Regions from separate parts of the Mesorhizobium sp. M1066 genome, predicted to be linked through region 1. Evidence: predicted binding sites of a transcription regulator. Region 1 holds the regulator's gene; the other holds the start of a gene.
The links. The regulator LexA, encoded in region 1, represses DNA repair genes until DNA is damaged. The targets are predictions, from matches to a motif close to TGTTCNNNNTGTGTTCNG.
Positions count from the first base shown of each region.

Region 2: the regulator LexA is predicted to act here: its motif matches at 2,776-2,793, upstream of recA (recombinase RecA).

Region 1 is NZ_JAMYMR010000003.1:298,754-314,404, reverse strand. Features, by position in the region: gene gltX (glutamate--tRNA ligase) at 1-1,282, opposite strand, end outside; gene NKH52_RS07260 (ComEC/Rec2 family competence protein) at 1,385-3,847, shown strand; gene lexA (transcriptional repressor LexA) at 3,841-4,581, opposite strand; gene kynU (kynureninase) at 4,993-6,240, opposite strand; gene kynA (tryptophan 2,3-dioxygenase) at 6,320-7,156, opposite strand; gene NKH52_RS07240 (AMP-binding protein) at 7,153-8,778, opposite strand; gene NKH52_RS07235 (hormone-sensitive lipase) at 9,088-9,918, shown strand; gene NKH52_RS07230 (molybdopterin molybdotransferase MoeA) at 9,967-11,172, opposite strand; gene moaC (cyclic pyranopterin monophosphate synthase MoaC) at 11,172-11,654, opposite strand; gene trpC (indole-3-glycerol phosphate synthase TrpC) at 11,657-12,469, opposite strand; gene trpD (anthranilate phosphoribosyltransferase) at 12,480-13,490, opposite strand; gene NKH52_RS07210 (SurA N-terminal domain-containing protein) at 13,487-15,379, opposite strand; gene tpiA (triose-phosphate isomerase) at 15,524-15,651, shown strand, end outside.
Region 2 is NZ_JAMYMR010000004.1:136,497-152,147, reverse strand. Features, by position in the region: gene alaS (alanine--tRNA ligase) at 1-1,319, opposite strand, end outside; gene recA (recombinase RecA) at 1,618-2,718, opposite strand; gene NKH52_RS08505 (carbohydrate kinase family protein) at 2,999-3,943, shown strand; gene NKH52_RS08500 (pseudouridine-5'-phosphate glycosidase) at 4,019-4,936, shown strand; gene NKH52_RS08495 (TfoX/Sxy family protein) at 5,143-5,466, opposite strand; gene NKH52_RS08490 (GFA family protein) at 5,558-6,055, shown strand; gene sufA (Fe-S cluster assembly scaffold SufA) at 6,089-6,469, opposite strand; gene NKH52_RS08480 (SUF system Fe-S cluster assembly protein) at 6,573-6,965, opposite strand; gene NKH52_RS08475 (cysteine desulfurase) at 6,987-8,231, opposite strand; gene sufD (Fe-S cluster assembly protein SufD) at 8,236-9,504, opposite strand; gene sufC (Fe-S cluster assembly ATPase SufC) at 9,524-10,279, opposite strand; gene sufB (Fe-S cluster assembly protein SufB) at 10,307-11,824, opposite strand; gene NKH52_RS08455 (cysteine desulfurase family protein) at 12,011-13,174, opposite strand; gene NKH52_RS08450 (alpha/beta hydrolase) at 13,411-14,085, shown strand; gene NKH52_RS08445 (FMN-binding negative transcriptional regulator) at 14,107-14,757, shown strand; gene NKH52_RS08440 (phosphatase PAP2 family protein) at 14,769-15,599, opposite strand.

The sequences.
Region 1 (15,651 bases):
CCGCTGCCACCTCGCGGATCGCCGCCTCCGCCGAGGCGGCTGTCCAGTCACTCGCAAGCCCGTTCAAAGCTTCGTGAGCACTGCGCAGGATCTTGCGAGCATCGTCGGTGAGCAGAAGGGCCGCCTTGTCGTCGATCGGCAGCGGTCGCGTGGCAAACAGGAAGGCTGCGCCGTCGACGAGCTCGACCAGCGTCTTGGCGCGCTCCTTCAGGCCCGGAAGCGCTGCCAGCAACTGCGCCTTGGTGCTCTCGTTCAGGCGCGCGGCGATCGCCGGGCCACCTTCGAGATAGGGCAGGGTGGCGATGAAGATGTCGAACAGTTCGGCATCGCTCATGCGGCGCATATGCGCGCCGTTGATCGCCTCCAGCTTGGCGAAGTCGAAGCGCGCCGCGCCCTTGTTGACGTCGCCGATATCGAACCATGAGATCATATCCTTGATCGACATGATCTCGTCGTCGCCATGGCTCCAGCCGAGGCGCGCCAGGTAGTTGAGCAGCGCCTCCGGCAGGTAGCCCATGGCGCGATAGGCCTCGACGCCAAGCGCGCCATGCCGCTTCGACAGCTTGGCGCCATCGGCGCCGTGGATCAGCGGGATATGCGACATGGACGGCACGTCCCAGCCCATGGCGTTGTAGATGACGGTCTGGCGGGCGGCATTGGTCAGATGATCATCGCCACGAATGATGTGGGTGACGGCCATGTCATGATCGTCGACGACGACGGCATGCATGTAAGTGGGATTGCCGTCCGAACGCAGGATGATGAAGTCGTCGAGATCCTTGTTGGGAAAGCGCACGTCGCCCTGGACACGGTCATGGACGATGGTCTCGCCTTCGGTCGGCGCCTTGATGCGGATGGCGCCCTTGGCGCCTGCGGGCGCCTCTGAGGGGTCGCGGTCGCGCCAGCGGCCGTCATAGCGGGGTGGCAGCCCCTTGGCTCTGGCGGCCTCGCGCATTGCCTCCAATTCGGCTGGCGTGGCGTAGCAATAATAGGCCTTGCCCATGCGTACGAGTTCCTCGGCCACCTCGCGGTGGCGCGGCGCACGCTCGAACTGTGACACCGGCTCGCCGTCCCAGCTCAGGCCAAGCCAGGAAAGCCCGTCGAGGATGGCAGCCGTCGCGGCTTCATTGGAGCGTTCACGGTCGGTGTCTTCGATGCGCAGCAGCATCGTGCCGCCAGTGTGCTTTGCATACAGCCAGTTGAACAGCGCCGTGCGCGCGCCGCCTATGTGCAGATAGCCGGTGGGCGAGGGGGCAAAACGGGTGACGACCTTGTCGGACATGGAACTCTCGGAAACCATCTGAAGCGGGGTGCGGTTGCGCGGACTTTCGCGCGCCCGGCGTTCATGTAGCATAGGGTGTCGAGGGCGCAAGGGGCAGACCTGATGGCTGGACGAGGCTGGGGCTCGGATCAGGGCGAGGACGCTGCCATTGGCGTCAGCGAACGGTCCCTGTTTGCGCCTCTGCCAGCCTCGTTGCCGCCGCCGTCACCCCTCGTGCCGGATCCCGGCAAGGCGCCCTTGCAAGCGGATGTCGCCGCCTCTGTTCCTGTTGCCGAAACCGGCAGGATCGTGCGCGTGCGCCGGCAGATCGGCCTGACATCACTGCCTCGCCTGCGCCACAGCGTGAACATGGCGGCGAGCCTGGAACTCGATCGGGGCGTAGCCTTCCTGCTGGTGCCGGTCTGTCTGGCGATCGGAGCGATCGGCTATTTTTCGCTGACGGCCGAGCCCGACTTTGCGAGACCTGTCGCGGTTGTCATTCTGACGGGGGTCTGTGCGCTGGTCTCGCGCTCATGGCCAAAGACCCATCTGTGTTTCATGGCGGCACTTTTGTGCGCCCTAGGACTGCTTGCTGCCAAGGTCGAGACGTGGCGTGCGGGCACACAAATGTTGGGCTCGGAAATCTCGACGCAGGTGACCGGCCGCGTCGTCTCGCTCGACCGGATGGAAACCGGCCGCATCCGGCTGACCATCGACGTGACATCGACCGCAAGACCGAAACTGCGCTATGCGCCGGAACGGGTGCGGCTTTCGGCACGCAAGATCCCGGCTGACGTGACCGCCGGCTCCCTCATCACCGGATATGCCAAGCTCTTGCCGCCGACCGGACCGGTGCGGCCGGACAGCTATGACTTCTCCTTCGACAGCTATTTTGCCGGCATCGGTGGCAGCGGGTTCTTTCTCGGCAATCCAAAGCTTGTCGTCAACGATGACGGCGACATGCCGCTGCCGGCCCGAATTTCCTCTAGCGTGGAAAATGCCCGTGAAGGCATCGCCGACCATATCAGGGCGAGCGTCGGCGGCGCCGAAGGCGAGATCGCCGCGGCGCTGATCGTCGGCGTGCGCGCCGGCATTCCCGATGACATCAATGAGGCGATGCGACGTACCGGCATCTATCACATCATCTCCATTTCGGGACTGCACATGGCTCTGGTCGCCGGCACCATCATGGGTTTGCTGCGCGGCGCCTTCGCCTTGTTTCCCGACTTTTCCGCGCGTCGCCCGGTCAAGAAGTATGCCGCCGCCGCCGCACTGTTCTCGATCGCGGCCTATCTCATCATCTCGGGAGTCGTCGTTGCCGCCGAGCGCAGCTTCATCATGCTGGCGGTGATGCTGATTGCCGTGCTGTTCGATCGAGCAGCACTCACCATGCGCAATCTGGCGATCTCGGCGATCGCCGTCATCGTGGTGTCGCCGCATGAGGTGGTCGGCCCGAGTTTTCAGATGTCGTTCGCCGCGACCGCGGCTCTGGTCGGCGCCTATGCCGGCTGGGCCGATCACCGCGCGGGAAAAGCAAGACCGCCGCCGCCAAAGCGATCCATGCCAGGTTTCCTGACGCGAAAATTCCTGCTGGCGGCAACCGGCCTTGCCATGACCTCGATCATCGCCGGAAGCGCGACGACGCTGTTTGCCATCTGGCATTTTCAGCGTGTCTCGCCGCTTAGCCTGTTTGCCAATCTCGCGGTTATGCCGATCGTCACCGTCGTCATGTTCCTGGCCGTCGCCAGCGCGCTGCTGATGCCTTTCGGATTGGATTGGCCGGCTCTCTACCTGATGGGTAAGGGCCTGACGATGATGATCGCCATATCCGGCTGGATCTCCGAGCGTTCGCCTGTCGATGGGGTCGGGCTGATTTCGCAACAGTCGGTCCTGCTGGTGGCGATTGCTTTGGTCATCGCGACGATGGCGACAACTTGGCTGCGGCTCGCTGCTCTGCCCTTCGCGCTTGCCGGCCTGCTGACGGTCTCGGATACGCGCACGCCGGATGTGCTGATCTCGGAAGACGCCCGGCTGGTGGCGTTGCCGATCGGTGGCGGCGAGCTTGCCGTCAGCCGGGAACGGCCGAACGAATTCACCGTCGATAACTGGAAACGCGCCCTGACATCAGAAACCATCGTCGTGCCAGAGGTGTTCGACAACAGCGATGGGCAATTCGATGTCGCGGATGCCGTTGATCTGCCGCTGGGATCGCCGTTCTATTGCTCCTCAGGCGTTTGCGTGGCCAGGCACATGTCCGGTGCGATCATTGCCTATGTCGAGGACCGCAAGGACGCCTGGAAAGCCTGCGGCTTCGCCGAGTTGATCGTCATCAATGACGCCACCGCGTATGACGCCTGTCACAATCCGCTGGTTCTCGTCATCACCAAGCGGCAACTGGCTCGCAAAGGCAGTGCCGCGGTCTTCTTCGATCGCCAATCGGCGACCACGCCAGCGACGATCAGCTTCGCGGTGGACAGCCCATATCGGCCCTGGCACACGCAACGCAAATACTCTCGTGAGGCGAGGGGGCTGGCACCCTTCAAGAAACCGGAGAAGCCAGCGGCCAACCCGCAGCCGGCTCAGTAGCGGCGGATCAGGCCGACGAGCTTGCCTTGCACCTTGACCCTGTCCGGGCCGAAAATACGGGTTTCATAGGCCGGATTGGCGGCTTCGAGAGCAATCGAAGCGCCCTTGCGGCGGAACCGCTTCAGCGTCGCTTCCTCTTCATCGACCAGCGCCACGATGATCTCGCCGGGGCTCGCCGTGTCGGCATTGCGGATGATGACGGTGTCGCCGTCGAAGATACCGGCCTCGATCATCGAGTCGCCCTTGACCTCCAGCGCATAGTGGGCGCCGCCCATGATCATGTCCGGCGGCACCGAGATCGAATGCGTCTGATGCTGGATGGCATCGATCGGCACACCGGCGGCGATACGGCCCATGACCGGGATCGACACGGCGGAGACCGCATCGTCATCATTGCCGGGCGAGGGCATCCGCGAAGGCGCCGGCTTGATCTGCCGGCCAAGGGCACCACCCTGACCGAGACTGCCCTGGATGACGCTTGGCGAAAACTTCTTTGCCGCGTTGAGGCCGGGCGCGATCGAGTCCGGCAATCGCAGCACTTCCAGCGCGCGTGCCCGGTTGGGCAACCGGCGAATAAAGCCGCGCTCCTCAAGTGCGGTGATCAGCCGATGAATCCCGGATTTGGAGGCAAGGTCAAGCGCCTCCTTCATCTCGTCGAAGGATGGCGGAATGCCGCTCTCCTTCAGGCGTTCATGGATGAACATCAGCAGTTCATGTTGCTTGCGCGTCAGCATGGCGGCCCCCAGGTTACCTGAAACCAGAATCGAAAAACAAACCCAGAACAAACCCTATCTGTTCCAGTTGTGTTCTGCAACCGTTTAAAGTTTAATGAATTTGTTAAGGCTGCTGAAATTATTTGGCGCTTGCCAGCGGGTCGCGATCAACAAGCGCCAGGCACGGCGATGCGCCTGCTCACATTGAAATTATTATGGTTAATGACCTGTGGCTCATCCTCGACCCAAGGATTGGCATTATCAATCTATCGACCTCCACAAAGGACGATATAAATCTTCGGGACGTTCGTTTGCCGTGAACGAAACGGAGCCAAAACGCCAACGTCTGTTGGCATTTGTGGCTGGAAATTCAGCCCTCCGTCATCTGCCAGGCAGTGAGGGCGGCGGCGGCGGATCGCGGGGATCGTTGCGTCAGGTAACGGCTTCTTTGACCGCGAAACGCTGGTCCTTCCATGCGCCCGTGCGCAGAATATCCTCCAGCACCTCAACCGCCAGCCACACATCCTTGTAGCCGACATACAGCGGCGTGAAGCCGAAACGGATGGTCGATGGCGCACGGAAGTCACCGATCACCCCGCGCTCGATCAGCGCCCGCATGATTTGATAGCCATGGTCGTGAAGGAACGACACCTGGCTGCCACGCCTGGTCGCGTCGCGGGTGGTCTCCAGCGTGAGACCGTAGGCGCCGCACTTGGCTTCGACGAGCTGGATGAACAGTTCTGTCAGTGCGACGCTCTTCTTCCGCAATGCCGCCATGTCGACGTCGCTCCAGATGGCAAGCGCGCCTTTGAGCGCCCGCATCGACAGGACAGGCTGGGTGCCGCACAGAAAGCGGCGGATGCCGGTGCCGGCAACATAACCCCGTTCGAAGGCAAAGGGCCGCGCATGGCCCCACCAGCCGCTGAGCGGCTGGCTGATATCGCCGTGGTGGCGCTGCGCGGCATAGATGAAGGCCGGTGCGCCCGGACCGCCGTTGAGGTACTTGTAGGTGCAGCCGATGGCGAAATCGGCATTTGCGTGATCGAGCTCGACGGGCAGGGCGCCGGCGGTGTGGCAAAGATCCCAGACGATCAGCGCTCCGGCCGCATGAGCTTTGCGCGTCAGCGCCGCCATGTCGCGCAGTTCACCCGATTTGTAATTGACGTGATTGACCAGCACCACCGCGACGTTTTCGTCGATCAGCTCTTCGATGGTCGGCGCGTCGACACCCGCGAGGCGCAGCAGGACGCCATCCCGGGTCGAGGCCACGCCTTCGGCGATGTACAGGTCGGTGGGAAAACTGTCACCTTCGGCGACGATGGCCGACCGGCCGGGCCGCATCTCCAGCGCCGCGTGCAGCACCTTGTAGATGTTGGTCGATGTCGTGTCGCAGACAACGGTCTGGCCGGCCGCGGCTCCTATCAGGCGTCCGAGCTGGTCGCCGAGTTCGATTGGCATCTCGAACCATCCGGCCGTGTTCCAAGCTCGGATGAGATCCTGGGCCCATTCTTGGGTCGCCGCCTGCTGCAGCTCGCTGAAAACGGCATGAGACGCTGCCCCCAGTGAATTGCCGTCGAGATAGATCATCCCCTCCGGCAGAATGAAACGGTCGCGCATGGCCCGCAGCGGATCCGTGGCATCCATCGCTTCGACTGCGGCGAGATCAGGAATTCCACTCATGGTCGGTCAGTCCCCGGTTGTTCGCGAAGGGTTTTCCGCCACAGCGCGTCCCCTCGGTGTGCCTGTTTTCATTTCGACGTCAGAGCCGGGTGCGGACCGTCCACAGCTCCGGGAACAGCACGACCTCGAGCATTTTCTTCAGATACGAAGCACCCGACGTGCCGCCGGTGCCGCGTTTCAGGCCGATGATGCGCTCCACCGTGGTGACGTGATTGAAGCGCCAGCGCCGGAAATAGTCCTCGAAGTCGACCAGCTTCTCGGCCAGTTCGTAGAACATCCAGTAGCGCTGCGGATCGCGGTAGATGGTCTGCCAGGCGACCAGCACCTCTTCATTCTCGGTTCGCGTCTCACGCCAGTCCGTGCGCCTGGCATCGGCACCGATGTCGAATCCGTTGCGCGCCAAAAGCAGCAGTGCCTCGTCATAGAGCGACGGCTCGGCCAGGATCGCTTCCAGCTTCCCGCTCAGGTCGGGCCGATGCTTGTGCGGCCCGAGCATTGCCAGGTTTCGGTTGCCGGCCATGAACTCGATGGCGCGATACTGCCAGGACTGGAAACCCGAGGACTGGCCGAGCGCGTCGCGGAACTCGGTGTATTCGCTGGGCGTCATCGTCCGCAGCACGTCCCAGGCATTGTTCAGCTGCTCGAAGATGCGCGCAACGCGCGACAGCATCTTGAAGCTCGGCTCGAGCCGGTCTGCGCGGATGGAACGGATCGCGGCGCCAATCTCGTGCAGAGCAAGCTTCATCCAGAGCTCGGAGGTCTGATGCTGGATGATGAACAGCATCTCGTCATGCGCCGATGACAGCGGCGTCTGGGCCTCCAGCACTTTCTCCAGGTGCAGGTAGTCGCTGTAGGACATGCGCTCCTTGAACGACATCTGGGCGCCTTCGGACGCCGGATCGTACGGTTGGCTCAATTGATTTTCTCCGTGCGCAGCCGGAAGCGCTGGATCTTTCCGGTCTGGGTCTTGGGCAGAGCGGCGATGAATTTTACCGATCGCGGATATTTATAGGGCGCGATCGTTGCCTTGACATGGTCCTGCAGGCGCTTGGTGGTGAGGGCGTCGGGCGCGACGCCCTGCACCAGCACGACATGCGCCTCGACGATCTGGCCGCGTTCGGCGTCCTCTGCACCGATCACCGCGCATTCGGCGACGTCCGGATGCGCCAGCAGCGCCGCCTCGACCTCGGGACCGGCGATGTTGTAGCCGGCGCTGACGATCATGTCGTCGGAGCGTGCGGCGAAATGGAAGAAGCCGTCCTCGTCCTGCGTGAAGGTGTCGCCGGTGAGGTTCCAGCCGTCGCGCACATATTCCTTCTGCCTGTCATCGGCCATGTAGCGGCAGCCGGTCGGGCCGCGCACCGCCAGCCTGCCGGTCGTGCCGCGCGGCACCTCGCGCATCTCGTCATCGACGATGCGCGCCTCATAGCCGCCCACCGGCTTGCCGGTCGACGCAGGCCTCATGTCATCGAAGCGGTTGGAGATGAAGATGTGCAGCATTTCGGTGGCGCCGATGCCGTCGAGGATCGGCTTGCCGGTCTTTTGCGTCCACTCTTCGAAAACCGGAGCGGGCAAGGTCTCACCGGCCGAAACTGCAACGCGCAGCGATGACAAATCGGCACCTTCATCCATGGCCTTCAGCATGGCGCGGTAGGCAGTCGGCGCGGTGAAGGAGATCGTCGCTTTGTAGGTTTCGATGATGTGGATCATGTTGGGCGGCGTCGCCTGTTCGAGCAGCGTCGCGGCAGCGCCGAAGCGCAGCGGGAAGATGGCGAGCCCGCCAAGGCCGAAGGTGAAGGCCAGCGGCGGCGAGCCGACGAAGATGTCGTCCGGCGTCACCTCCAGGATTTCGCGGGCGTAGGCGTCGGCGATGATCAGCAGGTCGCGGTGGAAATGCATCGTCGCCTTCGGCACGCCTGTCGTGCCCGAGGTGAAGCCGAGCAGGGCGACATCGTCGCGGCCGGTGTTGACCGCACTGAACGTCACCGGCTTGTCGAGCGCGGCGCGATCGAGTTCAGCATCATGGTTGGCGGTGCCGTCGAAACCGATGACCTGCCTGAGGAATGCGCTGTCCTTGGCGCACACGGTCATCTCGTCCATCAGCCTGGTGTCGCAGAGCGCGACGGTGATTTCCGCCTTGTCGACAATCTTGGCGAGTTCGCCGGCGCGCAGCATCGGCATGGTGTTGACGACCACGGCACCGACCTTGGTGGCAGCCAGCCAGCAGGCGACCATGGCGGGGTTGTTGGCCGAGCGGATCAGCACCCGGTTGCCCGGCTTGACGCCATAATTCTCGACCAGCGCGTGGGCCAGCCTGTTCGTCCAGTCGGACAGTTCCTTGTAGGTGCGGCGGCGGCCATTGCCGATGAGGGCGGTGTGGTCGCCGAGACCTTTTTCGACCAGCCTGTCGGTCAGTTCGACACCGGCGTTGAGGCGTTCGGGATAGTCGAAGCCGTCGAGCAGGATTTCAGGCCATTGCTCCGGCGGCGGCAGGTGATCGCGCGTGAACGTGTCGATATGCGCTGAAGGCCCAAGCATGTCGCCGCTCTCCCGTCTGCTGCCTGGCCAGTGCGCGATGCGCCTTGGCCGGATGTAGTGGATCCTAAGGTCCTGCTCTGAGGAAGCTTCGTAATACCATCGCACCTGCTGGGATGCGCCCAGAAAGGGTGAACATCTGCAGGTTCGGGCAGCACAGCAGACCTCCCATTGTCGGCTGTTCGTTGGGGCAGGATCGCACCAGTCGAAATTTGTTTCAAGCCTAAAATGTTTTTTGCTCAGGGCATTGACGCATGGCATGGCGGTGGCCATTGCTAGCAAGTAGCGATGCCGTCTTGGGGAAGGGCGCAGATGTTCGAACGTCACATCGTCAATTGGGATGATGCCTATGCAAACGGCGCCAACATCGCGGGCAGTGATCGCTGGCCGTCTGCGTGGGCGGAGCCAGCGCAAGCATTCCGCGATGCGCTGTCGGCGCAGGGCCGGGCGCGGCTCGACATCGCCTATGGCGACGGACCGCGCAATCGGCTCGATCTTTTCCTTCCCAGGGCCGCGCCCAAAGGGCTGGTAGTGATTATCCATGGCGGTTACTGGCTGGAGACCGACAAGAGCTTGTGGTCGCACCTCGCCAATGGCGCGGTCGGCAGTGGCTTCGCCGTGGCGATGCCCTCTTACACGCTGTGCCCGGACATACGCATCGCCGGCATCGTCAGGGAGATTGGGGCGGCGATCGGCGAGGCAGCGGCAATGGTCGACGGACCGCTGATGCTGACCGGGCATTCGGCCGGCGGCCATCTCGCCACCCGGATGGTGACGACAACCACGCCGCTGGCTGCCGATGTGGCGCGACGCATACGCCAAGTCGTTTCGATTTCAGGCTTGCATGACCTGCGTCCGATCATGCGCACCGGCATGAACAAGGAACTGGCAATCGACGAAGAGGAGGCGCTGGCTGAAAGCCCGGCGCTGCTGCGACCCGTGGATGGTGCCCGCATCACCTGCTGGGCCGGTGGCGGCGAGCGCGCTGAATTCCTGCGCCAGAATGCGCTGCTTGCCAACATCTGGACCGGCCTCGGCGCCACCACCAGCGTCGTGGTCGAGCCCGACCGGCATCATTACAGCATTGTCGACGGCCTTGCCGACCCGGCGCATCCGCTGACGCAGAGCTTGATCTCGAACTAGAGCCGGGATCACTTTCTCGTCTGTTATGAATGGCTTGTCTGGGATTCCTCAGCGCAGCATCAAAACGCTGCAAGCCTCGCCAGCAGCCGCTGCAGGGGCAAACGGCGCCCGCACGATCAGCCCGTTGGCGTCGGCCAGCATTCTCAGCATTGAGGAATCCTGGATACCGAACGGCGTCGCCACCGGCACGCCGTCATCTTCCCTGACCACGGCTCGGACATAGTCCTGGCGCAAATCATTGGCCGGCATTGCGGCGCCCAATCGCGCTTGGCGAACGTCCTGGCGATGATTGCGGCCGCCGAGCCGCGCCAGCAGCGGCTTCAGGAACAACTGCGAGCAGACCAGGCTTGCCACCGGATTGCCGGGCAGGCCGATGCACCTGATGTCGCCGAGGCGGCCGAACATCAGCGGCTTGCCGGGGCGCATGGCGATCTTCCAGAAGCCGAGCGTCATGCCTTCGCCGGTCAGCACGTCGTGGATCAGGTCGTGATCGCCGACCGAGGCGCCACCAAGCGTCACGATGACATCCGCACCGGCCGCGACCGCTTGTCTGATCAGGGCAGCGATAGCCTCCTTGCGATCGGGGGCAATGCCGAGATCGAGCGCGCGGGCGCCGACCGAGTGTGCGGTGGCAGCGACGCCATAGGCATTCGATGAGATGATCTGGTCCGGGCCGAGATCACTGCCCGGCGGCAGCAATTCGTCGCCGGTGGCGATGATGGCGACCAGCGGCCGTTTCACCACGCTGACCCGGGGATGGTTGGCCGATGCTGCCAGCGACAGTGCCGCCGGGTCGAGCAAGCGGCCTTTTTCCAGCAGCATGTCGCCTGTTGAAAAATCGAGCCCGATGCGGCGGATGTTGCGCCACTCCGCGGTGGGCTCGATCACTTCGATATCGCCGCCGCCGAGATCGAGGACATTCTCCTGGATGACGATTGTGTCGGCGCCTTCGGGCAGCGGGGCGCCGGTGAAGATGCGCACCGCTTGGCGCTTGCCGACCGTGCCGTCGAAGCCACGCCCGGCCGGCGCCATGCCGATCACCGACAGCCTGGATGGGACCGACGTGACGTCGGCGGCGCGCGCTGCATAGCCGTCCATGGCGGAAGCATTGAAAGGCGGCTGGGTGCGAAGAGCAACGACCGGTTCCGCCAGAACACGATCCACCGCCTCGAACAGAGGAACGCTTTCGGCGGCTAGAGGCGCCGCACCATCGAGCAGGCGTTCAAGCGCCTCCGCGATAGGAACCAGCGCCATCAGGCGCTCGCCTTGTAGTCACCCGACTTGCCACCCGTCTTTTCGACCAGGCGGATGCCGGTGATGACCATGGCGCGGTCGACTGCTTTCGCCATGTCGTAGATGGTCAGGCAAGCTACCGAAGCGGCGGTCAGCGCTTCCATCTCGACACCCGTCTTGCCGGTGACGCGCGCCAGCGCGGTGACCTTCAGGCCCGGCAAAGCATGGTCGGGCTCGATGTCGACGGAAACCTTGGTCAAAAGCAGCGGGTGGCAGAGCGGGATCAGTTCATGCGTCTTCTTCGCCGCCATGATACCGGCGATGCGCGCGGTGCCGAGCACATCGCCCTTCTTGGCGTTGCCGGCGAGGATCATCTTCAGCGTCTCGGGCTGCATCGCGACAAAGCCTTCGGCAATCGCCGTGCGCGTCGTCTCCGCCTTGTCGCCGACATCGACCATGTTGGCCTCGCCCTGCACGCCGAGATGGGTAAGGCCTGATACCATCGTCAGATGGCCTCGGCCAAAGCCTTGCCTGTCAGAAGCAGGCGCGTCGCCGCGGTGACGTCCTGTTGCCGCATCAGGCTCTCGCCGACAAGAAAAGTGCCGATGTCGCTCTTTTGCAGCCTGAGGCAGTCGTCATGCGAGAAAATACCGCTCTCGCTGACCAGCAAGCGGTCGGCCGGAACCATCGTCGCCAGCCGCACTGAAGTGTCGAGGCTGGTCTCGAATGTGCGCAGATTGCGGTTGTTGATGCCGATCAGCCGCGACGACAATTTCAGCGCGCGCTGCGTCTCGGCCTCGTCATGCACTTCGACCAGTGCATCCATGCCGAGTTCGAACGCCGTCACCTCAAGTTCGCTCGCCAGCGCGTCATCGACGCTGGCCATGATGATCAGGATGGCATCCGCGCCCCAGGCGCGGGCTTCGTAGACCTGATACGGATCGAATAGGAAATCCTTGCGCAGCGCGGGCAGGGCGACGGCTGCCCGCGCCTTGGTGAGAAACTCCGGCGCGCCCTGGAAAGACGGCGCGTCGGTCAGCACCGAAAGACAGGCAGCACCACCCTTGGCATAGGCCTGCGCCAGCGCCGGTGGATCGAAATCGGCGCGGATCAACCCCTTGGACGGGCTTGCCTTCTTAATCTCGGCGATCAGCGCGAAGGCGCCGGATTTGCGCTTCGCTTCCAGCGCGGCAAGAAAGCCGCGCGGCGCGTCGGCATCTTTTGCCCGCGCCTTGATTTCGGCGAGCGGCACACGAACCTTTGCCGCCGCGATCTCGTCGCGCTTGTAGGCCTCGATCTTGCGAAGAATGTCAGACACGCTCTATCCGTTATCCGTTCGAAATCTCGACCAGCCTGTCGAGCACTTGCAGGGCACGGCCGCTATCGATGGCTTGCGCCGCCGCCGCGATGCCGTCGCCAAGCGTCGTCGCCTTGCCGGCCACAACCAGTCCGGCACCGGCGTTCATCAGCACGGTGTCGCGATAGGCGCCGGCGCCGCCGCCCAGCATATCGCGCAAGGCCTTGGCGTTGTAGTCCGCATCACCGCCGCGCAATTCATCCTTGCTGTGACGCGCCAGCCCAACCGCTTCAGGGGTCAGCGTGAAGCTGCGGATTTCGCCGCCGATCAGTTCGGCGACCTGCGTCTCGCCGGTGGTGGTGATCTCGTCATAGCCGTCGCCATGGGCGACCCAGACATGCTCGGCACCCAGCGCCTTCAGTGTCTCGGCAACCGGCAGGATCCATTCCGGCAGGAACACACCGACCAGCTGCCGCTTGACGCCGGCCGGATTGGAGAGCGGCCCGAGCAGGTTGAATATGGTGCGGGTACCGAGTTCGACGCGGGTCGGGCCGACATGCTTCATCGCCGGATGATGCGCGGGCGCGAACATGAAGCCAACGCCTGCCTCGTGGATGCAGCGGCCGATGAATTCGGGCGAGATGTCGATCTTGACGCCGAGCGCAACCAGCACGTCGGCTGCCCCCGTCAGCGACGACAGGCCGCGATTGCCGTGCTTGGCAACCCGCACGCCGCTGCCGGCAACGACGAAGGCCGATGCCGTCGAAATGTTGACGCTGTGGGAATTGTCGCCGCCGGTGCCGACGATGTCGACGGCATCGGTGGGCGCGTCGACGTGCAGCATCTTGGCCCGCATGGTTGCGACGGCGCCGGAAATCTCGCTCACCGTCTCGCCGCGCACGCGCAGCGCCATCAGGAAACCGCCGATCTGGCCGGGGGTCGCGTCACCCGACATGATGATGTCGAAGGCCTCGCGCGCTTCCTCAAAGGAAAGCGCGCTACCGGTCGCGATCTTGGCGATATAGGTTTTCAGCGCGCTCATCTTGTCGAGGCTTGGGCGACGGCGGCCTGGTCGATGCGAACGTCGTACTGTGTCTGCAACTGTGCCACCAGTTGGTCGAGCAGGTCGTCAGACATGCCGGAGGTGAAGGATTTCTGCGCATCGTCCGGCACCGAACTGGCATCGGCTCCGGCGGGCTCGAACACTTCGGCGACCTTGTACAGGATCTGTCCGTCGCCGGTGGGCGAGGGGATCAGGCCGGTACCGCCTTCGCCGACGCCGAACATCGCTGCCGCGCCTTCCTTGCCGAAATCGACATCGTCGGCCTCGCGCTTGACGCCGCGCTTGGTCTGCTTTTCCAGCTTCAGCTCGCTGGCGATGACGTCGAGCGTGGCGCCGGCCTTGAGCCGCTTTTCGAGCTCGTCAGCCCTGGCCGCAAGCCGCTTGGTCGTCTCCGCCGCCGTCCAGTCGGCGACGACTTTCTGACGAACCTCGCCCAGCGTCCGGTCACGAGCTGGCGTGATGGAGGCCACCTCATAGAAAACGAAGCCGTTGTCCGCGGTGGTCAAGGCATCGTTTTCGGTGTTGGGTTCCGCGTCGAAGACGGCTTTGATCAGCTCCGGCGATTGCGGCAGGTCCTTGACGATGCTTGCATCTGGCCGCAGCCCACTGCGATCGATGGCGTCGATGGTGACGACCTTCAGCTTCAGCTTGGCCGCGGCCTCAGCCAGCGAACTGCCGGCGGCGCGGGTGTCATCGTAATTGTCACGCACGTCCAGAAGGATGCGGCTTGCCTCGCCCAACGCCAGATCCTTGCGGATCTGATCGGACACCTCGGCCAGTGGCTTCACCACCTCGGGCTTGATCTCGGTGACGCGCAGCAGCACCGGCCCGAAGGCGCCTTGCACGACCTGGCTGACTTCATTGGCATTGAGCGAAAAGGCCGCGTCGGCGACCGCCTTGTCGGCGATCTTGTCCTTGGCAAGCGTTCCGAGCAGCGTGTCGGCCGGCGTCTTGCCTTCCGCCGTGACCAGCTTGTCGAAAGTAGCGCCGGCCTTGAGCGAATCGAGTGCGGCCTTGGCCGCATCCGGCGTCTTGAACACGAGCTGCTCGACGGTGCGCAGTTCCGGCGTGGTGTAACGCGCCTTGTTCTTGTTGTAGTCGTCGCTGACCTGGCTGTCGGTGACGGCGGTCGTATCCATGATGTCGACGGGTTCGAGGCGGACATAGGAGAATTTACGGTATTCGGGCGCCGCGTATGTCTTCTTGTTGGCCTCGAAATAGGCCGAGAGCACGCTATCGGACGGTGCCGCGATCGGCTCGACCAGTGCCTTGGGCAGCGTCAAATAGTCGATGGTGCGGTCTTCGCCGCGATAGAGCGCAACAGCCTTGAAGAAAGTGTCCGGAGCCTTGAGGCCATCCGAGACAGCCTCGACGATCTGCTGGCGCACCGCCACCTGGGCACGGTTCTTCAGATAGTCCTCGGGCCGCATGCCAATCTGCTGCAGCATATATTCGAACGTTCTGCGGTCGAACTGGCCACCTGGGCCTTTGAAGGCCGGGTCTTCGCGTGTCAGCTCGGCCAGTCGGTCCTTGGAAAGTCCGAGGCCCAGCTTGCGGGCCTGTTCGTCGAGAACGGCACCAGAGACGAGCTGAGCCAACACCTGGTTGTCGACGCCGAGCGCCTTTGCCTGTTCGTGGCTGAGACGCTGGCCGAACTGCTGCGACATGACAGCGAGCTGGCGATCGTAGGCGAGACGGTATTCGTTGATCGACACTTTGGTGCCGCCAGCCGTTATGACCGAATCATGGCCGGCCAAACCGCCCATCAGCCGTCCGGAAACGCCCCAGACCAAAAAGCTGAGCACCAGCAGCACCAGCAGCCCCTTCGCGACCCAGGTGCCTGCCGCGCTTCTCAATATACCAAGCATTTTTACTTCCGATTTATGCGCATTTTCGCATGCGCCGAGTCTGAAACAAGCGCAATAGCGCCCTTCCGGCCCACTGTCGATTGCTTTGTGGCCTGATTTTGGTAGTGAGGGCCAGAGCCCGATATCGCCCGGAGAAGCAAACCCATGACACCAGGAATTCGCCCGCTCGTCGCCGGCAACTGGAAAATGAACGGCACCAGCGCCTCGCTCAACGAGCTCAGGATGATCGGCAACGGCTTCATGAGTGGACTTGACGCGGAGACCGAAGCGTT
Region 2 (15,651 bases), on a different contig from region 1:
GCCGCGTCGCCGGAGCCGGCCCAGTGCTTGCGCGCCTCGGCCTTCTGCTGCTCCATCGCATTGGTGAAGCCGGCAAGATCGACAGAGATGCTGCGCTGGCGCAGCGCGTCCTGCGTCAGATCGAGTGGGAAGCCATAGGTGTCGTAGAGCTTGAAGGCCGTCTCGCCATCCAGCATGTCGCCGGCATGAAGCGTTTCGGTCGCCTCCGAAAGCAGGCCGAGGCCGCGCACCAGCGTCTTGCGAAACCTGGTCTCCTCGAGCTTCAGCGTCTCGGTGATCAACTGTTCGCCGCGCAGCAGTTCCGGATAGGCCTGACCCATTTCGCGCACCAGCGCCGGCACCAGCTTCCACATCAGCGGTTCGTTGGCACCGAGCAACTGCGCATGACGCATGGCGCGGCGCATGATGCGGCGCAGGACATAGCCACGGCCTTCGTTCGAAGGCAGCACGCCATCGGCGACCAGGAAGGAGGACGAGCGCAGATGATCGGCAATGACCCGGTAGGACGCGACAGTCTCCTTGTCGGGACCATGCCCGATCGCGGACGAGGCGGCGTCGATCAGGTGGCGGAACAGATCGGTCTCGAAGACGCTTTCCACCCCTTGCAGGATGGACGCCATGCGCTCCAGGCCCATGCCGGTGTCGATCGAGGGGCGCGGCAGGTCGATCCGCTCCTCCTTCGTCACCTGTTCATACTGCATGAACACCAGGTTCCAGAATTCCAGGAAACGGTCGCCATCTTCCTCCGGGCTGCCGGGAGGACCACCCCAGATGTGCTCGCCGCGGTCGACGAAGATCTCCGAGCACGGCCCGCAGGGTCCGGTATCGCCCATCGCCCAGAAATTGTCCGATGTCGCGATGCGAATGATGCGGTCGTCGGAAAACCCGGCGATCTTCTTCCAGAAACCGGCCGCCTCGTCGTCCGTGTGATAGACGGTGACCAGCAGCTTGTCCTTGTTCAGCCCGAACTCCCTGGTGATCAGGTTCCAGGCAAGCTCGATGGCGCGCTCCTTGAAATAGTCGCCGAAGGAGAAATTGCCGAGCATCTCGAAGAAGGTCAGATGGCGTGCCGTGTAGCCGACATTGTCGAGATCGTTGTGCTTGCCGCCGGCGCGCACGCTCTTCTGGGCGGTCGACGCGCGCGAATAGGGCCGCTTCTCCAAACCGGTGAAGACATTCTTGAACTGCACCATGCCGGCGTTGGTGAACATCAGTGTCGGATCGTTGCGCGGCACCAGCGGGCTCGACGCGACGATCTCGTGACCCTCCTTGCGGAAGTAGTCGAGAAATGTCGACCGGATCTCGTTCACGCCACTCATGAATGCTGCCTTTTCGGAAGAGCCGCCGGCAAACCGGCGGAAATGGGCTCTGCGTTTTTAGAAGATTAGGACTTGGCCTTTTAGCCGCCGCGCCTCACCCTGTCCAGAAACACGGAATTGGTCCAATCCACGGCCTTTGCCGGCCATTCGAACCGGCCTGTTTTCGCCGCCAAAACGCAAAACCGCCGGCACTGGGCCGGCGGTTTCGAAACGCAATAACGCGGAACTCAATTACATAAGCCTGAGAAAATAGAACGCGATTATGGCCGAACTCCGGCCGGCATCGCGCACGAAGCTGTTACATGGCGCCGGATTCTTCCTCGAAACCGTCGTCTTCGCCGCGCTCAGGGCCGCCATTCTCGAGAAATTTCTCGGCGATCAGCCCGGCATTCTGCCTGATCGACAACTCGATCTCGCGTGCCGTGTCGGGATTGTCACGCAGGAACAGCTTGGCATTTTCGCGGCCCTGGCCGAGACGCTGCGAATTATAAGAAAACCAGGCGCCAGACTTCTCGACAATACCGGCCTTGACCCCGAGATCGACCAGTTCGCCGGTTTTGGAGACGCCCTCACCAAACATGATGTCGAATTCGACCACCTTGAAGGGCGGCGCCAGCTTGTTCTTGACCACCTTGACGCGGGTCTGGTTGCCGACAACCTCGTCGCGGTCCTTGATCGAGCCGATGCGGCGGATGTCAAGACGCACCGAAGCGTAGAATTTCAGCGCATTGCCGCCGGTGGTGGTTTCAGGCGAGCCGAACATAACGCCGATCTTCATGCGGATCTGGTTGATGAAGATGACCATGGTGTTGGAGCGCGAGATCGAAGCGGTCAGCTTGCGCAGCGCCTGGCTCATCAAGCGGGCCTGCAGGCCGGGCAGCGAATCGCCCATCTCGCCTTCAATTTCGGCGCGTGGCGTCAGCGCCGCGACCGAATCGACCACCAGCACGTCGATGGCGCCGGAGCGCACCAGCGTGTCGCAGATTTCCAGCGCCTGCTCACCGGTGTCCGGCTGCGAGATCAGGAGGTTTTCGAGATCGACGCCAAGCTTGCGGGCATAGACCGGATCGAGCGCATGCTCGGCATCGACGAAGGCGCAGATGCCGCCCTTCTTCTGGGCTTCCGCCACCGTGTGCAGCGCCAGCGTCGTCTTGCCCGAGCTTTCCGGCCCGTAGATCTCGATGATGCGACCGCGCGGCAAGCCACCGACACCAAGCGCGATGTCGAGGCCAAGCGAGCCGGTCGGCACCGTTTCAATCTCGACGACCTGATCGTTGGCCCCGAGCCGCATGATCGAGCCCTTGCCGAAAGCCCGCTCGATCTGCGACAGCGCCGCATCCAGAGCCTTTGATTTGTCCACTGCCTTGTCCTCTACCAGCCGCAAAGAATTCTGAGCCATGATACATCACCCCTTGGTCGTCAATGAAGGCCGGACAATCCGTAATCCCTGCCTATTTGTACCTTTTTTGTTCTCATTTGGCAAGAGGGGTCAAATATCTGAAAAACAAACGATATCCGGATTTGTTCTTTTTTTGTCCAAGGATTCGATCAGGGATGCACCACACGTTGGGCCAGACGGCTCGGTTGTTTCGATCTGCCGAATCGCCGCCTTGCATGCGAAGCTCCGTCGCACAGCCTAGCGCTTGTGCGGCTGGAATAACAAAGGTCATATCGCCGGCATGCTGAAATCCGCGAACATACTGGCCGTAGGCGGCGCCCATATCGACCGGCGCGGCCAGGTGTCCGGCGCTTACGTGCCGGCTGCCTCCAATCCCGGCACGATGCGTGAGGATGTCGGCGGCGGGGTCTTCAACGCTTTGCGCAGTGCAGTGCGGCGCGGCGTCTCCGCGTCGCTCATGTCGGTTCGCGGCGGCGATGCCGCTGCCGACACCGTTTCGCGGGCCATTGCCGAGGCAGGCATTACCGACCTGTCGGCGGTCTTCCTCGACCGCACAACGCCGAGCTACACGGCACTGATCGACAGCGAAGGCGAGCTGATCGTCGGCTTTGCCGACATGGCGCTCTATGATTTGGCGTTTCCCAAGCAGATCAGGCGCTCCAAGGTGCGGGAGGTGATCGCTGCCGCCGATGCCGTTTTCTGCGACGCCAACCTGCCGACGACGGCACTGGAGCGGCTGGTTTCGCTCACCGCCGGCAAGCCAGTCTTCGCCATTGCAATTTCGCCTGCCAAGGTAACGCGGCTGATACCGGTGCTGAAGGAGCTCTCGCTGGTCTTCATGAACCGGCGCGAGGCCATGGTGCTGGCCGGCGTCGCCGCGAACGCCACGGAGCGCGAGGTCGTCGACGGGTTGCGATGCAGCGGCCTCGTCAGCGGCGTGGTGACGGCGGGCAGCGAGCCCATGCTGGGCTTCGATGAAGCCGGCGCCTTCTCGATCCTGCCGCCGCCGCCAAGAAAGGTCGCTGACGTCACCGGGGCCGGCGATGCCCTGGCGGGCGCAACGGTCGCTGCTTTGCTGCGCGGACTGCCCCTGCGGTCAGCACTGCGCGAAGGCATTGCCGGGGCGACGCTTGCCATCGAAAGCGCCAACGCCGTTCCGGAGTTCACCGCGGCTGATTTCACTGAGGCATTGGCTCTTGTGCCGGATGCCAGGGAAGTGGCATGAGACCGGCGAATTCATAGTGCCGCGATGTTGCCTGGTGTCCCGACGGACGCGCGGCATTCCGGATTGGAGACCCTGATGACCCCTGAGACCGCCGGCCCCTTCATCGATATCCACGCGCCGGTGGCGCAGGCCCTGGCGGTCGGCCGGCCGGTGGTGGCGCTGGAAAGCACCATCATCACCCATGGCATGCCGTACCCCGACAATGGCGCCATGGCGGCCGATGTCGAAAAGATCATCGCCGATGGCGGCGCCGTGCCGGCGACGATCGCCGTGGTTGGCGGCCGCATCAAGATCGGGCTTTCGGATGGCGAGCGCGAATCGCTGGCGATGACGGGCGACGCCATGAAGCTGTCGCGCGCCGATCTCGGTTTCGCCGTGGCGCAAGGGCGCACCGGTGGCACCACGGTCGCCGCCACCATGATCGCGGCGCATATGGTCGGCATAAAAGTGTTCGCCACCGGCGGCATCGGCGGCGTGCACAAGGGCGCCGAAAAGAGTTTCGACATTTCCGCCGATCTCGACGAGCTGGCGCGCACCCCGGTCATCGTCGTCTCGGCCGGCGCCAAGGCAATCCTCGACATCGAAAAGACGCTGGAGGTGCTGGAGACGCGCGGCGTGCCGGTGATCGGCCTTGGCTGCGAGACGATGCCGGCCTTCTGGTCCAGGCATTCGCCATTCCGCGCGCCGCTGACCTTGCACGAGCCGGAAGAGATCGCGCATTTCTACCAGACGAGGGCAGCGCTGGGGCTCGCCGGCGGCATGCTGATCGCCAATCCGGTGCCGGAAAACCATGAAATCCCGGCTGAGGAGATGGCGGGCTATATCGACGCCGCGCAGAAGGCCGCCGAGGCACAACATGTCACCGGCAAGGCGGTGACACCGTTCCTGCTGGGAAAGATCCTCGAACTGACCGGCGGCAGGAGCCTGAAGACCAACATCGCGCTGGTGGAAAACAATGCGCGGCTGGCGGCGAGGATTGCCAAGGCGCTGTAGGCCAACGTCGGCGGGACAGCACCCCCCTCTGTCCTGCCGGACATCTCCCCCGCAAGGGGGAGATCGGATGTCATCAAACCTCCGCCAATCTTCAACATTGAAAAAAGCAGGCAGACGCTGAAACTGCCCATCTCCCTCCTTGCGGGGGAGATGGCCGGCAGGCCAGAGGGGGGTGCTGGCCCGCCGACGTTCCCAAATATTGCGCGTCACTTCCCCGCCCGCCGCCCCGCCTCATAGGCGAGCCGTGCCCAGATCGTCATCTCGTCGGGATCATCGAAAGCGCTGTCTGGAACGCTCCAGTAGGGCATGGCGACCAGCTTGCCGTGGCGCGAGCCGGTATAGGTCCATTGCGCGCAGCCGGCGGCCTCGAACTCGGGCGCGCTTTGCTCGTCGGCCTTCAGCATCAACTCACCGCGCAGCACGATGGCGACGATGACACCGTCGAAATAGATTCCCTTGCCGCCGAACAGTTTTCGGATGCTGACCGGGCCGAGGCCCTCGAACAGTTCGGCGATGCGTTCATTGTCCATGCCGCGATCATGTCACCGGCGTTTGGCCTTGTCATCGCCGCAACCAAAATCATGCTGACAGGTTGTGTGAGGTCGATCGGAGTTTCCCGCCATGCCCGTCCTGCTCAAAGGGTCCTGCCGCTGCAATGCCGTGCGTTTCGAGGTGGAGAGCCACACGCCGGCGCCATTCATGCTGTGCTACTGCTCGATCTGCCGCAAGCAGCAGGGCGGCGGCGGGTTTGCCATCAATCTCGGTGCCGACAACGAAACACTGAACATCAGGGGCAAGCGCAGCCTCGGCGTCTTTCGGGCGGAGATCGAGGACGACGAGCATCCGCATTGCGAAATCTCGACCGGCGAGCGCAATTTCTGCAAGAAATGCGGGGCGGCCCTTTGGCTCTACGACCCGACATGGCCGGAACTGGTGCATCCCTTCGCCTCGGCGATCGACAGCGATTTACCCATTCCGCCAAGCAAGGTGCACCTGATGCTGAAATACAAGGCGAGCTGGGTGGAGCCGGTGGTTGGCAAGCATGACAAGGTCTTCGACGTCTATCCCGAGGAATCGATCGCCGACTGGCACAGGCGGACGGGGATGTGGGTGGATTAGCGTCCTTCACCCCGTAGACGGGGCGAAGCAAAATCAGGCCGAGGCGCGTGCTTCTGCCAGCGCCTTCAGGTCGGCCGGCTTGAGTTCGACGGATTCGCCGCAACCGCAGGCCGAACTCTGATTCGGATTGCGGAATGTGAAGCCGGTGCGCAGCGTCGTCTGCTCGAAATCCATCTCGGTGCCGAACAGAAATAGCGCTGCCTCGGGCGCCACATAGACATGCGCGCCATCGCGCTCGATATGGTCGTCCTTGGTGTTGGGTTCGGTCACCAGATCGACCGTATATTCCATCCCGGCGCAGCCGCCCTTCTTGATGCCGAGGCGGATGCCATGCGCGTTGTCGCGGGTGGCGACGATCTCGCGCACCCGGTCGGCGGCCTTTTCGGTCATCGTGATGACGGCGAAGCGTCCCATTCTTTTTCCTTCCATTCCATGCAGGTTCAAGGCCTGCCGAATGATTCCTCACCTAAAATGGTGAAGTTTTATCCCTGGCGCAAGTGCACCAGCCTCTGTCGGGCTAGTACCAACCCACCGCCACCTGCGCCTCTTCCGACATGCGGTCGGCCGACCATGGCGGGTCGAAGGTCATGTTGACCTCGACGCCGGACACGCCTTCGACGGCGCCGACGGCGTTTTCCACCCAGCCGGGCATTTCGCCGGCAACAGGGCAGCCCGGAGCGGTCAGGGTCATGTCGATCTTGACCGAGCGATTGTCCTCGATGTCGATCTTGTAGATCAGGCCGAGTTCATAGATATCGGCCGGGATTTCCGGATCGTAGACCGTCTTCAGCGCCGAGACGATGTCGTCGGTCAGCCGCGCCAGCTCGTCGGGTGGAATGGCCGATCCCGAAACCAGCGCATTGGGCGCGGTTTCCGGAGTGGTCTCGGCAGCGATGCTTGCGTCATCCATGGTCGTCACCCAAAAAAATCGTCATCCGAAGAATTTGCGCGCTTTTTCGAGCGCCTCGGCCAAAGCGTCGACTTCGGCCCTGGTATTATACATGCCGAACGATGCCCTGCATGTGGAGGTTACGCCAAAGCGTTTCAACAGCGGCTGGGCGCAATGGGTGCCCGCGCGGACAGCAACGCCCTGCCTGTCGATCACCATCGACACGTCATGCGCATGAATGCCTTGCAGCTCGAACGAGATGATGGCGCCCTTGCCAGGCGCATCGCCGAAGATGCGCAGCGAATTGATGGCGCGCAGCCGCTCATGCGCGTAATTCTTGAGATCTTCCTCATGCGCGGCGATGCGCTCGCGGCCGACCGATTCCATATAGTCCAATGCAGCACCCAGCCCGATCGCCTGGACGATCGGCGGCGTGCCGGCTTCGAAACGGTGGGGCGGCTCGTTGTAGGTGACGATGTCTTCCGTCACCTCCTCGATCATCTCGCCGCCGCCCATGAAGGGCCGCATGCCAGCGAGGATGTCCTTCTTGCCGTAGAGCACGCCGATGCCCGAGGGGCCGTAGACCTTGTGGCCGGTGAAGACGAAGAAGTCGCAGTCGAGATCCTGCACATCGATCGGCATATGCACGGCGCTCTGGCTGCCGTCTACAAGGACGGGAATTCCACGCGAATGCGCAATGCGCACGATCTCCTTGATCGGCGTCACCGTGCCCAGCGCATTCGACATCTGCGTGATGGCAACGAGCTTAGTGCGGTCGGTCAGGCGCTTCTCGAATTCCTCGATGTGGAAGACGCCGAGATCGTCGACCGGCACCCAGACGAGTTTCGCGCCCTGCCGCTCGCGGATGAAATGCCAGGGAACGATGTTAGAGTGGTGCTCCATGATCGACAGCACGATCTCGTCGCCCTCGCCGATGTTGGGCATGCCATAGCCATAGGCGACGGTATTGATGGCCGACGTCGTGTTCGAGGTGAAGACGATGTTGTCGGTGCTCGGCGCGTTGAGGAAACGGCGCACCGTTTCCCGCGCCTTTTCATATGCGTCGGTCGCCGCATTGGAGAGGAAGTGCAGGCCGCGATGGACGTTGGCATATTCCTGGGAATAGGCGTGCTGGATGGCGTCGAGCACCGCCTGCGGCTTCTGTGCCGAGGCGCCATTGTCGAGATAGACCAGCGGCTTGCCATAGACTTCCCGCGACAGGATCGGGAAATCGCGGCGGATCGCTTCGACGTCGTAGAAATCTCCGATCTTGCCTGGAGCGTTCATCAGGTCACCCGTGCGCCACGAACCAGCCGTCGAGCCGCGCTTCCAGCGCCTCGACGATCGTCTCGTCGTCCAGTTCCTCGATCACCTCCGCGACGAAGGCCTTCACGAGCAACCCCTGCGCGCTTTTCTCGTCGACGCCACGCGCCATCAGGTAGAACAGATGGTTGCGGTCGATCTCGGTCACCGTCGCGCCATGGCCGCAAATCACGTCGTCGGCGAAGATTTCAAGCTCGGGCTTGGTCGAGAACTCGCCATCGTCCGACAGCAGCAGCGTGTTGCAGGCCATCTTCGCGTTGGTCTTCTGCGCATATTGATGGACGTTGATGCGGCCCTGGAACACACCGCGCGCCTTGCCCGTCACCACGTTGCGGATGATCTCCGTCGAGGTCGTGTGTGGCACGGCGTGGTCGAGCACCATGGTCACGTCGGTATGGGTGTCGCCGGCCAGCAGGTTGATGCCGCGCAATTTGAAATCGCCGCCTTCGCCAGTCGTCCTGACCATGATCTCCTGGCGCACGAGCTTGCCGCCGGCGTTCATGACGAACAGGGTCAGCTTGGCATTCTTGCCGATATGGGCCTTGAACTGCGCCAGATGCGTCGCCGTTTCCGGCTGCTCCTGGACGACCAGCCACGTTACCTCGGCGCCCTCGTTGAGCACGATCTGACTTACCGAGCTGCTCAAGGCAGCGCCATCACCCGTCTGCCGTTCGACGATGACGGCCTTGGCGCTGGCGCCGACGCGCACGGGCAGGCGCACATGGGTCTGGCCGCCGGCCTGCAGGTTCTGCAGTTCGATCGGCTTTTCCAGCTTCGTCCCATCGGCAATATCGATGAAATAACCATCGGCAACGAAAGCCGTGTTCAGCGCGCCGATGGCGTCGTCGCTGCCATAGGGATCGAGCCCCGGTGCGATGCTGCCGTCGATCAGCTTTTCCGAAAGGCGCTGGAAGGTGACGCCTTCAAGGACAGGCACCTTGGCGTCGGACTTGCCGTTCAGGATCGACACCACGGCGGAACCTTCGACGATCGGTGCGATGGCTTTAGCCATGGCGGCCGGGTCGAAGTCCGGCACGGTATTCAGCAACCGGCGCAGGTCGGTATAGTGCCAGGATTCGACGCGCCGCGTCGGCAGACCGTGCTTGATCGTCTCGATGGCGTCGTCGCGCTTCAGCATCACCGCGCCGTCGCCCGGCAGCAGCGACAATCGGTCGCCGAACGCGTCGATCAACGCTGTCTCGGCCGGTGTCCGCTGCGGTTGTGCGTGCATATTCATCAAACTGCCCTCTGGCATCTCACGCTGCTTCGCCGATCACGCCGGCATAGCCATTGGCTTCCAAATCGAGCGCCAGCGACTTGTCGCCTGACTTGATGACCTGGCCCTTGTAGAGCACGTGCACGGTGTCGGGCACGATGTGCTCAAGCAGGCGCTGGTAGTGGGTGATGACCAGGAACGCCCGGTCCGGCGCCCGCAGCGCGTTGACGCCGTCGGACACGATCTTCAGCGCATCGATGTCGAGGCCGGAATCGGTCTCGTCGAGCACGCACAATTTCGGCTCCAGCAGCTTCATCTGCAGGATCTCGGCGCGTTTCTTCTCGCCGCCGGAGAAGCCGACATTGAGCGGCCGCTTCAGCATCGCCATGTCCATGCTGAGCGAGGCGGCGGCTTCCTTCACGCGCTTCAGGAATTCCGGGATCTTCAGCGGCTCCTCCCCACGCGCCTTGCGCTGCTCGTTCATCGCCACTTTCAGGAATTCCATGGTCGCGACGCCCGGTATCTCCATCGGATACTGGAAGGCGAGGAAAATGCCTGACGTTGCGCGCTCGGCCGGATCCATTTCGAGGATCGACTGGCCGTTGTAGAGGATGTCGCCTTCGGTCACTTCATAGTCCTCGCGGCCGGCGAGGATGTAGGACAGCGTCGATTTGCCCGAGCCGTTCGGCCCCATGATCGCGGCGACCTCGCCGGCTTGCACCGTCAGGTTCAAGCCGCGGATGATTTCGGTGCCGTCATCGACGATGCGGGCATGCAGGTTTCTGATTTCAAGCATTTTTTCGTTTCCTGAATATATATCCGGTCAGCCGACCGAGCCCTCAAGGCTAATCCCGATCAGCTTCTGCGCTTCGACCGCGAATTCCATCGGCAGTTGCTGGATGACATCCTTGACGAAGCCGTTGACGATCAGCGCGATCGCTTCCTCTTCGGGAATGCCGCGCTGCATGACGTAGAATTTCTGGTCCTCGGAAATCTTCGACGTCGTCGCTTCGTGCTCGAACTGCGCCGTCGAATTCTTGGCTTCCATGTAGGGCACGGTGTGTGCGCCGCACTGGTCGCCGATCAGCAGCGAGTCGCAGTTGGTGAAGTTGCGGGCGTTGGTCGCTTTGCGATGCGCCGAGACCTGGCCGCGATAGGTGTTCTGCGAGTAGCCGGCGGCGATGCCCTTGGAGATGATGCGGCTCGACGTGTTCTTGCCGAGATGGATCATCTTGGTGCCGCTGTCGACCTGCTGATAGCCGTTCGACACGGCGATCGAATAGAACTCGCCTTGGGAATCGTCGCCCCGCAGGATGCAGCTCGGATATTTCCAGGTGATCGCCGAGCCGGTCTCGACCTGCGTCCACGAAATCTTGGAGCGGTCGCCACGGCAGTCGCCGCGCTTGGTGACGAAGTTGTAGATGCCGCCCTTGCCCTCGGCGTCGCCGGGGTACCAGTTCTGCACCGTCGAGTATTTGATCTCGGCATCGTCAAGCGCCACCAGTTCGACAACTGCCGCGTGCAGCTGGTTTTCGTCGCGCTGCGGCGCGGTGCAGCCCTCGAGATAGGAGACATAAGCCCCCTCCTCGGCGATGATCAGCGTGCGCTCGAACTGGCCGGTGTTCTTCTCGTTCATGCGGAAATAGGTCGACAGCTCCATCGGGCAGCGCACACCCTTGGGCACGAAGACGAACGAGCCGTCGGTGAACACGGCGGAGTTCAGCGTCGCGTAGTAATTGTCGGAGGTCGGCACAACCGAACCGAGATACTTCTTCACCAGCTCCGGATGCTCGCGGATGGCTTCCGAGATCGAGCAGAAGATGACGCCGGCCTGCGCCAGTTCCTTCTTGAAGGTGGTGACGACGGAGACGGAATCGAACACGGCGTCGACAGCGACGCGGCCCGACTTGTAGACATTGTCGCTGACCTCCTCGAGCTCCGAGGCATCGGTCTTCTGCACACCGGCAAGGATTTCCTGCTCCCGCAGCGGAATGCCGAGCTTTTCGTAGACCTTCAAGAGTTCGGGATCGACATCGCTGAGCGAGGTCGGGCCGGGCGTGCTCTTCGGCGCCGCATAGAAATAGATGTCCTGGAAATCGATCTTCGGATAGTGGACGCGCGCCCAGGTCGGCTCGTCAAGCGTCAGCCAGCGGCGATACGCTTCCAGACGCCATTCCAGCATCCAGGACGGCTCGTCCTTCTTGGCCGAAATGAAACGGATGATGTCTTCGCTGAGGCCCTTGGGGGCCTTGTCCATCGCGATTTCGGTCTGGAATCCGTATTTGTATTGGTCGACGTCGATCTTTCGGACCCGATCGATCGTGTCCTGCACAGCAGGCATATGCGTTCTCCATCCACGCCGGGGTCAAGGCCCGACAGTTTTCAAACTATGGCACCGCCAAAAACGAACCCAAAAAGGCGCTCGCGGCAGCGTAAGTTTCATATAGTGCGCTTCGACCGGAAATTCACCCGGCCAGCATGAAACACACGGCTCTACCAGGCCGAAAGGCCCAAATTCGTCCAACCGCTACGCGGCCCGTTCTCTATCCGCCCTACGTGCGGCAATACCTGCAAGCGCGGTGCGGAAAAGCTCAACGTCTTCCGCGCCGGTCGCGGGTCCGATGGACACCCGCAAGGCGCCGAGACTGTCACCGTAGCCCATGGCTTTCAGCACATGGCTCGGCCCGACCTTGCCCGACGAACAGGCAGAGCCCGCCGACAGCGCCACACCGGCCAGATCGAAGGCGATCTGCGCGGTTTCGGCTTTGACGCCCGCAATAGCGAAGAATGCCGTGTTGGCAAGCCTTGGCGCACCGGTTCCGAAGATTTCCGCGTCCGGCACCAGCGTTTTCACGATGGCCTCGATCTCGTCGCGGCGCCGGCGCACCGCATCCATGGCCGGCAATCCGGCAAGGGCCTCGCGGGCGGCCGCGCCAAAACCGGCAATGGCAGCGAGGTTTTCAGTGCCGCCGCGATGGCCCTTTTCCTGGCCGCCGCCATTGATCAACGGCTTCGGCATCATCAGATCCGAAGCGGCGACGATGGCGCCGACGCCCTTGGGACCGCCGATCTTGTGCGAGGACAGAATCAGATAATCGGCGTAACCCGCTGATAGATCGATCGGAACACGCCCCGCGGCCTGCACGGCGTCGACAACGAGGATACCGCCCGCCGCCTTGACGATCCCGGCGATGCGATCGATCGGCTGGATGACGCCGGTTTCGTTGTTGGCGGCGTGGATGGCGACCAGCGGCAGGCCTTCGCTCTTGTCATGACCGCCGAGCGCCGACGCCAAGGCGCCGAGATCGGCGATGCCGTTGGCGTCGACGCCGATCCGCGTCACCTGCGCTGCCGGGAACCGTCCGCCATTCAACAGGCAGGGATGATCGGCCTCCGACACGTAAAGCCGGCTCATGCGCACCATGCCGCGCCCCATCTGCCAGTCGGGTGACAGCAGCGTCGAGGCGGCTTCCGTGGCACCGGAGGTGAACACGACATGCTCCGCCTTGGCGTTGACGAGCGCCGCCACGTCACGCCTGGCGGTCTCGATCAGGCGGCGGGCCGCGCGCCCCTCGGCGTGAACCGATGACGGATTGGCCGCGACGTCAAGGGCCGCGACCATAGCCTCGCGAGCCGCGGCAAGCAGCGGCGCACTGGCATTATAATCGAGATAGGCGCGTTTTACGGCCATTTTCGTCCGTCAAGTCCCGTCAGAAGCCATTCCGATGTCGTATGGCGTTATTTCCTTGAAATTCCAAGGCGAGCCGTCCTATTTACGCGGCTTGCGGCGCGGGTGGCCGGGCTCGATGTCTTGCCACCCAGTTTTGAACAATTCTAAACTAGCTTCTAAGAAGACGCTCGCCCTGCGTCAAGGCCAGAGGAAACGTTCCAGGCACCGCGCGTTCGTATTACCAAGTGGAGTATTTTATGCCTGAGGTCATTTTCACCGGTCCTGCCGGCCGCCTGGAGGGTCGCTATCAGCCTTCCAAGGAAAAAAGCGCGCCGATTGCCATCGTCCTGCACCCGCATCCGCAATTCGGCGGCACGATGAACAACAAGATCGTCTACGACCTCTTCTACATGTTCCAGAAGCGGGATTTCACCACGCTGCGCTTCAATTTCCGCGGCATCGGCCGCAGCCAGGGCGAATTCGACCACGGCACCGGCGAGTTGTCGGATGCCGCCGCCGCTTTGGACTGGGTGCAGTCGCTGCATCCCGATTCCAAGAGCTGCTGGGTCGCCGGCTACTCCTTCGGCTCCTGGATCGGCATGCAGCTTCTGATGCGCCGGCCGGAGATCGAAGGCTTCATCTCGATCGCGCCGCAGCCCAACACCTATGATTTCTCGTTCCTGGCGCCCTGCCCGTCATCGGGCCTGATCATCCATGGCGATGCCGACAAGGTGGCGCCGCCGAAGGATGTGCAGGGCCTGGTCGACAAACTGCACACGCAGAAGGGCATCACCATCACGCAAAAGACCTTGCCAGGCGCCAACCATTTCTTCGCCAACGATGCCGACCTGCTGCTCGAGGAATGCGCCGACTATCTCGACCGCCGGCTGGCCGGCGAATTGTCGGATCCGCGTCCGAAGCGGCTGAGATAAACAAGAAAAGAACGGACGGCGATGTACGAGCCTCCTCATTTCAGGGAAACGCGGCCGGAGATCCTGCACGGGCTGATCCGGACGCATCCGCTGGGCCTGTTGGTTTCCAACGGACCCGAGGGGCCGGTCGCCAACGCCATCCCGTTCCTGCTCGACGCCGAAATCGGGCCGAACGGCAGGATGCGCGCCCATCTGGCGCGGGCCAACCCGCAATGGCGCCTGTTGGCCGAAAATCCGGCTTCACCGGTGCTGATCGTCTTCCAAGGCAGCGATGCCTATGTGACGCCGTCCTGGTACGAGACCAAGCGCGAGACCGGCAAGGTGGTGCCGACCTGGAATTATGCCATCGTGCAGGTTCGCGGCACCGTCAACGTTATCGATGACCAGGACTGGCTGGCGCAGCAGATCGCCGATCTGACCGTCTCCCAGGAAGGCGCCCGCACCGCGCCCTGGGCGGTGACCGATGCGCCGGCGCCCTTCATCCAGTCGCAGATCAAGGGCATCATCGGGCTGGAAATCGAGATCAGCGAAATCCACGGCAAGTGGAAGGTCAGCCAGAACCGCCCGGTCGCCGATCGCGTCGGCGTTGCCCAAGGGCTCGAAGGCGAAGAGCACTCTTCGCCCGGCATGGCCGGCCTGGTCAGATCCTATGGCGGGCTGGACGGCAACTGAACTTCGAATGCTCAGGCAGCCTTCCTTGTCGGTCCGATCAGCCGAAACGTCCTCTTGCAGACCGGCAATCCCGACGGCATCGGACGAAAGATGAAGCCGAGCCGGGCAAAGACCAGCCCACAGGCAAGCGCGAAGGCGCAGCCGAGGCCGAAGCCGGCGACGGTGTCGCTGGGATAGTGCGCGCCAACGAAGATACGGGTCGAGGCGATGCAGGCGGTGATCGCCAGGGCGATGTGCCAGCGCCGCGGAAACAACAGCAAAGCGACCCCGAACACCGCGCCCATCGTCGTGCCATGGCCGGATGGAAAGCCGGCGAAGCGCGCATCGAAAGCGAAGGGGTGCAGGGTCAGCACGCCAAAGTCCTCGAAATAGAGCGGGCGAGCCCGGCCGATGGCATATTTCAGCACATTGACGGCGAGCCCCGACAGGCCGGTGGCGCACAGCACCAGAAAAGCCAGGCAGGTCCAGTTGTAGAGCAGCATCAGCGAGCGCCGGGAGAGGCTTCGCCAATCCGTCAGGTTCGCGGCGACAAGCAGAAGCACTGAGGGAATGAGATACCAGCCACCCAGGCCGAACTGGGTGAAAAAGTCGGCAGTCCGGGCAAATCCCGCCGACCACTTGCCGTGAAGCATTCCGGCCGGGGTGTCGAGACGAACAAACGCCGCCGCCGTCAGCAAAATCCAGACCAGCACCCAGACCGACCACAAAACGTTCGGGTATCTGGCCGGACGGGTGGCAAGGCGGCTTTTGGCGATCTGCAACGTATCGCGAAAATTGTCGAGCGACCGGCGCCCTACCCCAAGGAGCAGGCTCGAAACGGGCGGGCGTGATTTCACCAGCATAGGAAATTCGACCCCATTGTTGCCGTCATGGGCATCGGCGAGCCGTCACTTG